One region of the Paenibacillus liaoningensis genome, then DNA from elsewhere that is predicted to be linked to it. Evidence: a T-box and tRNA genes for the amino acid it is inferred to sense, from the RefSeq annotation. Region 1 holds a T-box; the other holds one or more tRNA genes.
The links. The T-box of region 1 lies ahead of AC6B99_RS09980 (valine--tRNA ligase). A T-box ahead of a tRNA ligase gene usually reads a tRNA of that ligase, here a tRNA-Val.
Positions count from the first base shown of each region.

Region 2: it has a tRNA-Val gene. The T-box ahead of AC6B99_RS09980 (valine--tRNA ligase) is inferred to sense a tRNA for this amino acid. The anticodon was not compared.

Region 1 covers NZ_JCAALU010000006.1:88,044-92,468, reverse strand. Annotated here, with positions in the region: gene AC6B99_RS09990 (RluA family pseudouridine synthase) at 1-534, shown strand, start outside; gene AC6B99_RS09985 (LysM peptidoglycan-binding domain-containing protein) at 666-2,228, shown strand; T-box leader at 2,385-2,617, shown strand; gene AC6B99_RS09980 (valine--tRNA ligase) at 2,694-4,425, shown strand, end outside.
Region 2 covers NZ_JCAALU010000023.1:98,733-103,157, reverse strand. Annotated here, with positions in the region: gene AC6B99_RS29440 (YolD-like family protein) at 699-944, shown strand; gene exlX (expansin ExlX) at 1,167-1,826, shown strand; tRNA gene AC6B99_RS29430 (tRNA-Val) at 1,970-2,042, shown strand; gene AC6B99_RS29425 (helix-turn-helix domain-containing protein) at 2,565-2,939, opposite strand; gene AC6B99_RS29420 (helix-turn-helix transcriptional regulator) at 3,008-3,238, shown strand; partial or broken gene AC6B99_RS29415 (IS256 family transposase) at 3,734-4,425, opposite strand, start outside.

The DNA of each region.
Region 1 (4,425 bases):
ATGCTACTGCAAGGAGATCCGCTGCCTGTCCGTCATATCCATCGTCTCGATGATGATACATCGGGCCCCGTGCTTTATTCCAAAAATGATTTCGCCCAGTGGAAGCTGGACGAAGCGATGCGCCGCAAGGCGATCGACCGCCGCTATATGGCGTTTGTTCAAGGACGGCTGCGTCCGCCTGCGGGAACCGTTGACGCTCCGATTGGCAAGGACCGCCATCATCGCTCCAGACGGCGTGTGACCCAGGGCGGCGATGCCGCTGTTACCCATTATGAAACGGCCGAGATGTATGCCGGAGCGACGCTGGTCCGTTTGCAGCTGGAGACGGGACGTACGCATCAAATACGCGTCCATATGAGCCACTTGGGCCATCCCCTGATTGGGGATTCGCTTTATGGCGGCTCTGTGCAGCTGCTGAAGACGCAGGCGCTGCATGGCGAACGCCTTATTTTTGCCCACCCGTGGACAGATTCGCCTGTGGAAGTTGCGGCGCCAGAGCCCGCTTGGCTTCCCGAATTGCGAGCTAAATTATAGCCTCTGCAAAAGATAGTCATGCTCTCCCCCCTTTGCCCATATAGATAATTAGTGAGAGTAGCATTTTTAGCCCAAGCATTGTCTAAGAGACTGCGACGAAATGGGTCAGTATAGGGAGGGAGGACTTGAGCGTGACGGATCAAACGAAAGGCTTGCGCTTTGACGTGTATGAACGCGTGCATCTGTCGGATGAAGTTGCCGATATCGATGAACTGGAAGAAATTGAGCTTGTGCCTCGCATTCAGGTTGTTGAGCAGGGGGACCATGCGGTTTTGAAAGGCCAGCTGCTACTAAGCGGGGTATATCGCAGTACGAACGAAGCCGCTCCGCTTCAGGCATTGGAGCATTTCATTCCCGTCGAAATTACGATGCCGATGAACCGGATTTCACGGCTGGACGATGTGACGGTGGAAATTGATAATTTTGACGTGGATTTGCTTTCCTCGCGAACGCTTAACATTACCGGTGTGTTGTCGCTGCGCGGCATTCTTGTGGAGCCGCAGCAGGAAGTGGAGGAAGCGTGGCGCGAGGAGCCATTCACCGTCGTCCATGATCGCGTAGATACGAGCCAGGCTTCGTACGATGAGGAGCTTCAGCGTAGCGGCGGCGAACCATTTGCTGCTGACGAGGCGCAGGTGGCGGACCAGGCCGCTTATGGGCTGCAAGCTGAACCCTATTTTGCTGGACAGGAAGGACAATTGCCTTTCAGGGGGGAGCAGGAACAGAATCAAGGTTATAATGAGGCACAAGAGTATAATGAGGCACAAGGGTATAATGAGGCACAAGAGTATAATGAGGCTCAAGTGTTTATTGGGGCTCAACAGTTCGCTGAGTCTGAATCCGAGATTGAGGCTTACAATGCTAGTAATGCATATAATGAGCGGACGTATGAAGCGGCTGATGAAAGCGCGGAAGCAGAAGGGCCGAAGGCTGGCGTTACGATCTCGCCTTCGCCGCGTGACGCAGGCTTGTCAGCAGCAGAGTGGTTTCAGGGGCAGGATCATTCCGGGGCACAGCCGAACTTTAACGCTAATTTCAATCCACCGCCTGCTTTTGCACAGCAGCCAGTCGTAACTGGGCTTGGTCATGGCATTGCGCAGGAAAGGCAGCAGGGAGCTTCTGCCTATCAACAGGCGGAGGACTTTGGCTGGAGCCCAGGGGGACAACCGCAGCAGGCAGAGGAAACTTACATTCCGGCGGGGGCAGAGCAAAGCAGCTACGACACATCCCCGTGGCAGGATAGCGAGCTGGAGCGTTTGAACGAATGGCAGGAGGGGGAGGAAGCTGGTGCGGAGCAGCAAGCGGAGCCGGAGAAGCAGGAGATGCGCATTGCCTTTGGCAGCAAGGCGCCGGAAGCAACTGGAGCTCCTGCATCAGGCGTCGGGCTTGTGACGCTGCTGCAAACGAGCAAGCGCGAGCAATTAGCGCGGCAGGCTGAGCAGGAGGCGGCGGATTATGCGCTTGAGCAGACGAAGGCTCAGCAGCCGGCAGGCGATGAAATCGAGTGGCGCAATTTATTTTTGAAGCAATCCGATGAGCATGAATTCCGTAAAATCCGGGTATGCATCGTGCAGCGCGACGAGACGCTGGAGTCCATTGCAGTGCGCTACAGCTTGAACCCGCGTGAGATTTTGCTGTACAACGGCTTGAATGAGTCGGCGGTATCGGAAGGGCAGCTGCTTTATATTCCGTAGCAGCAGGCTGTTAAATAAAAGGAGCTTTGACCTGTGAAATAACAGTCAAAGCTCTTTTTTATGTGCCCAGCAAGTATAAAAGAGCTTGAATGTGCCTTGTTGTTTGACTTTTTTTCACAAAGAGGGTATTATTAAATAAATATGTCTTAAAGTCAACGAACGACGTTGAAGGGGAAGAGTACGCAGCCAAGCCTTCAGAGAGCGGAGCCGTTAGTGCTGAGAGTTCCGCAGGATTTTACTCGTACAAGTCGCCCTGGAGTTGCTTGAATCAAGCGGATTGTTATTCGTTAATTCAAGCCGGCCACAGCCGTTATCTGTTTGAGTGCCGTGCAGCTGCAAGACGCGCGGAACAAAGGTGGTACCACGGAAGCTAACCTTTCGTCCTTTGCTATAAGGGCGGAAGGTTTTTTTGTATTCAAAATTAAAGTAATGATGCCATTATGCGATATGTGGAGGATGGAGCTTATGTCTGAAAATCAAACGACGCCGGCGATGCCGACGACCTACGACCCGAAAGCCGCTGAACTGAAGTGGTATGACTTCTGGATGGATGGAAAATTTTTTGAAGCGGGCAAGCGCCCGGAAGCCAAGACCTATACGATCGTTATTCCCCCGCCGAATGTAACGGGAATTTTGCACATTGGGCATGCGCTCGATTTCACTTTGCAGGATATTCTCATTCGCTTTAAGCGGATGCAGGGCTTTGATGCTTTGTGGCTGCCAGGAACGGACCACGCAGGCATTGCGACACAGACGAAAGTGGAGCAGAAGCTCCGCGAGCAAGGACAATCCCGCTACGATCTGGGACGCGAGGCTTTTTTGGAGCAGGTCTGGGATTGGAAGGAGCAATATGCGGGAACGATTCGCGGCCAATGGGCAAAAATGGGGCTGTCGCTTGATTATTCGCGCGAACGATTCACGCTTGATGAGGGGCTGTCGAAGGCTGTGCGCGAGGTGTTTGTACAGCTTTACAAGAAGGGCCTCATTTACCGCGGCAAAAAAATCATCAACTGGGATCCGGCTGCTAGAACGGCTTTGTCCGATATTGAGGTTGAGCATAAAGAGCTGAACGGTCATTTGTATCATTTGCAATATCCTTTGAAGGACGGCTCAGGGCATATTACGGTTGCGACAACGCGTCCGGAAACGATGCTGGGCGATAGCGCGGTTGCCGTTCATCCTGAAGATGAGCGATACCAGCACCTCATTGGTCAAATGATCGTATTGCCGGTCATTGGACGCGAGATTCCGATTATTGGCGACGAATACGTTGACAAGGAATTTGGCTCCGGCGCTGTAAAAATTACGCCTGCCCATGATCCGAATGACTTCGAGGTTGGCCTTCGTCATGATTTGCCGCAAATTATCGTTATGGACGAGTCCGGCAAGATGAATGCGGAAGCTGGCCCTTATGCGGGACTGGACCGTTTCGACTGCCGCAAGCAGCTCGTGAAGGATTTGCAGGAGCAGGGCGTGTGCGTTCAAATCGAGGATCACGTGCATCAGGTTGGCCACAGCGAGCGCAGCGGTGCGGTCGTTGAGCCGTATTTGTCCACGCAATGGTTCGTTGAAATGAAGCCGCTCGCGGAGCAGGCGATTAATGCGCAAAAATCCGGCGAAGGCGTAAACTTCGTTCCAGACCGTTTTGAGAAAATTTATTTGCAATGGATTGAAAATGTACATGACTGGTGTATTTCCCGCCAGCTGTGGTGGGGACACCGTATCCCTGCTTGGTATTGCGACGCTTGCGGTGAAATGCATGTTTCCGACGAAGATGTAACGAGCTGTTCTTCTTGTGGCAGCACGGAGCTGCGCCAGGACGAGGATGTTTTGGATACATGGTTCAGCTCGGGTCTATGGCCATTCTCGACGCTTGGCTGGCCAGAGCAAACCGAGGACTTAAAACGCTTCTATCCGACGAATGTTTTGGTGACGGGCTATGACATTATCTTTTTCTGGGTATCTCGAATGATATTTACTGCACTGGAGTTCACAGATCAAAAGCCGTTTAAGGACGTGCTGATTCATGGTCTTGTACGCGATGCGAACGGCAATAAAATGTCCAAGTCGCTTGGCAACGGCGTCGATCCGCTCGAAGTCATTGAACAGTACGGCGCAGATGCGATGCGTTATATGCTATCGACAGGCAGTACACCGGGGCAGGATTTGCGCTTCCGCTTTGAAAAGGTGGAGCAGT
Region 2 (4,425 bases), on a different contig from region 1:
ATAAAAAAAGCTCCCATTGTGTCCGGGAAGCCTTGGCGTTTCCTTATTCTTTTTTCTCCTCTTTGACAATGACTTCATCTGGCGCATCGAACGGTACGCGATCTTCTTCATAATACATGGGTGAATCACCTCCTGCTTAAAGTCAGTATGCACCTGTTTAATTATCTGGGAATGAACGTAATGTAAACGGAAAATTAAAAAAAGAAGCAGCGGCACCCGTCCATCGAGGCAAATACCCATTTTGCCTGAAAGCCCAACCCTTTTTGGCTTTTGACCATATGATGCTGTGTACCTTAAAAAAAGGAGATGAGCAACGAAATGGGATATGAAGTAGGAAATGTAGGAGTAGGTCCAGGATACGGTGGCTGCGGAAATAAAGTAGGCGGTGCTTTCACAAGCCCAGGCGCTATTCTTGTACTGTTCATTCTATTGGTTATCATCATTTGCTCCTGTATGTGGTAATAGAAGCGGCTTAGTTCCATCCTGACCTAATCAGTATTTCCTTAACCATGCGTTCTAAGTTAAAAATAGAGAAGAAGCATCCCCTTGCCATGTTATGGCAGGGGGATGCTTTTTTGCCTAATTTCATAATCTCCATGACAAATGCTTTGAAGAAAGGGTATGATTTAAAGATGGGTTGAAAAAGGCATGAGTTAAATGAAGGTCATGTACTAAAACATAGAATGGAGACGGAAGTAATGGCAAAGAAACCAAAGCGCCCGACAAGGGATGAGTTTGAATTGGAGGAGCTCGGAGAGCGCCTGGTTGAAGCGTATCAAGAGGGTATTGAGCTGCTTTTTGAGGTGTGGAACTGGGAAGAACCCGTTGCGGGGCTAATTGTAAAAATGGATTCCCGGACGAGGCTGGTGCACGTAGCGAAAGGTGAAGAAATTACTAAAATTCCGTTCATGGATATTATGAAGGTGAACAATAACGCAAGCTAGCCGAAGCGGCAGACGCTCCTTGTTTTTGACGAATAAAGTCTAGTATTGTTGGGAAATGTCATTAAAATGCTAGAAAAGAAGTATCGAAAGTGCTAGCAAATATTCCTCCTCACCACTTAGAATGGACTCTACTGGTAGATTTAGGGTTTCAAAAATGTGGAGGAGGTTTCTGTTATGAAAAAAAAGAACGGTGTAGTCAAATTTGGAATCGTTTGTCTTGCGATGTTCGTTTTGTACCCGGCGGTGCAGGCGTTTGCAGCTTGGAACGATGTGCGTACAAGCTATGCGACATATACAGGCTCGGGATATTCGGGCGGTGCAGTACTGCTTGATCCGATTAATCCGAATATGGAAATAACGGCCTTAAATCCGACTGATATGAATTACAATGGGGTCAAAGCGGCGCTTGCGGGCGCTTACTTGGAGGTTACAGGGCCTAAGGGCAAAACGGTCGTTTATGTCACCGATTTGTACCCGGAAGGCGCTCCGGGAGCGCTTGACTTGTCCCCAAACGCTTTTGCTAAAATTGGGGAAATATCGGCAGGCAAAATCAATATTTCATGGAAAGTCGTGAAAGCGCCGATAACCGGCAATTTTTCGTACCGGGTGAAGGAAGGCAGCAGCCAGTGGTGGGCAGCCATTCAAGTACGCAATCATTTTTATCCGGTCATGAAAATGGAATATAAGAAGGCTGGCGCGTGGATCAATCTGGAGAAAATGGACTATAACCATTTCTTGGGCACGAACATGGGGACAAGCCCGCTGCAGGTTCGGATAACCGATATTCGCGGGAAAGCGGTTCTGGATACGATTCCCGCACTTCCAGCAAACGGTACATCAGGCGCTTATATAGTTCCGGGAAATGTTCAATTCCCGAGCTGAAATGGAGCATAGGCTGAAAACAAAAAGCTTCATTCTCCGGTTGATTGGAGGACGAAGCTTTTTTTGAAGCTCAAAAAAAATAATAGCAAAATGGTTGACTTTTCCGCTCAAGCTTGGTATATTAATAAACGTCGCTAATATACGATCTGTTAGCTCAGCTGGGAGAGCACTATCTTGACAGGGTAGGGGTCAGTGGTTCGAGCCCACTACAGATCATACAAAGAAAAAGCCTGAGAAGCCGCATTATATATGGTTTCTTGGGTTTTTTCAATTTTTTGCTTACTGTCAGTGAAAAGCGATCTGGGGACATTCTGGGGACGGATTCTTTGCTAATTGATTTTATAAGACTATTCAGGATCAATCTTGTGTACTTTTTCTAGAAAATTTATCGAATTTATTCGCTGTGCGTTGTCTAACTTTTTTGGTGATATGCATGTAAGTGTCAGCTGAGGTCGATAACCTGGCATGCCCTAGTCTACGCTGAATCGCAATGAGAAGGGAATCAAAGTTAGCTGCATCATCTTCGCCATCTTCTAACATTAGAGTACCTGAACTGTGTCGTAGCCCGTGAAATTTAATAAATCGACTCGTAATCTCCAAGTGTTTTCTCCTCTCTTTTCGATGCTACCTTTTGGCATTTCATTCCCCTCAACAGAACGTATGTTCTTTTTTTGTCTATAAGAAACCGCCTCGCAGCGGTGGAAGCGCAAGATCATAGAGTGTTATGCATTTTTTTTGCTATTTATTTTGCTTCTTCTTACTTTCCCAAAAAAGAACTGTTAGAAATTCTTTTGCTTTAAGTTTGTCTTCCTTACTTATTGGCGCGCCATCAAATAGCACTTCACCATCAGCTTCTAACAACCTTTTTAAATCAAAAATGTCGTTTTCTGTTGCCCAAGAAGGGGCTTGAATTTGTTCCTCGCGTCCTAAAAGGTAATCCGTAGAAGTCCCGAGAATTTCCGCTAGGGTGTCTAAATCTTTGCTAGTAGGCGTTACTCTGTCATTTTCGATGTGCCCGAAATTGGAATTGCCCATCCCTAACTTATCCGCAATTTGTTTTTGTGTAAGATAGAGGGATTTTCTTAGAACTTTAATACGGCTTCCTAGTGACATAATAACTTTACATCCTTCCGAAATAAATTGTATTAAAAATACTGTTGACTGTATTTGAAATACAATGCATGATGATCACAACGAATAAACAAGGTGGTGACAAATTGAAAAGAGTCGAACTCAAAAAAGCTAGGGTTGATGAGGGGTTGACTCAAGAAGCACTGGCTTCTGAGTTATCAGTACATGTTGATCATATCCGAAGCTTAGAATACGGTCGTGTAAATCCAAGTGTTAAACTAATGAATAGAATTTGCGACCGACTAAAAGGCGAGCCGAGAGTCTTATTTCCTGATCTATAAAACAGTATTATTAATACGACAAATTCATAATACTGTATTTAAAATAGGATGTAAAGGTGTGCTTATTTTTTTGCCTATAAAATGTATTTAAAATACGATTTAGGGGGCTGTAAGCTGGATATTTCAATTGAGTTATCCATAAGAACAATCATTTCGGAAGAAGTGGCGGCAGCTGAACGGAGAATCCGAGAAAGTCTTAGTATGAAAGCGGATGAAACATTGACGTTAAGAGAGGATGATTGGAAGCGGGAACAAGAAGATAACTACAAACCATAGTAATCATAAGAGGAGGAACATTCATTATGTCAGATAGCAATGAAAAAGCCACCGTTGCAGCGGCGGCAGATGATTTAAGTGTTGATACTCGAAATACTTGGTCTTCTAGGTAGTAATGGGACGAATGTAAGAGAGAGGAGAAAAGCATGTATGAGTGAAACGAAAAAAGAATCAGTTTCAAAATTGGAGACTGATATAAATATTGTAACTGACATCATTTTTTAGATCCTTGTAGGAGACGTAACGGATGGAGTTACGGATTTGGTGAATGATGCATTTCTGAATCTCGGTGTTCGGATAGCAGGCGGAGATGGCCTGGGAGAAGCCTGTGAGGTTATCCACACAGGTGATCAGAGTGTCCTGTACACCACGGTTTTTAAGCTCGTTTAATACACTGAGCCAAAATTTAGCGGACTCGTGCTCCCCAATCCACATGCCTAATACGTCCTTGTTTTCATCTAAATCGATGCCAATGACCATGTAGGCTGCCTTATTCACAATGGCGCCGTCTTGTTTCACTTTGTAATGAATTGCATCCATAAATACGACTGCGTAGATGCCTTGCAGCGGCCGATTCTGCCATTCTTTAATGAGGGGGACGATTTTGTTCGTCACGTTTGAAATCATGGTTGGTGAGACGTCTATTCCGTACAAATGATGGAGGTGATCTTGAATATCCCTCGTACTGACACCTTTCGCGTACATCGCGATGATTTGGTCTTCAATACCGGTGACGGTGGACTGATGCTTCTTTACAATAACGGGCTCAAACTCACCATGACGATCACGAGGCACGGCTATCTCCATTTCGCCGTACTCGCTCGTTACCGTCTTTTTCGTTTTCCCGGTACAACTATTACGTGTCGCTTTGCTTTTCACATCATGCTTCTCATAGCCCAGCTCCGTGTCGA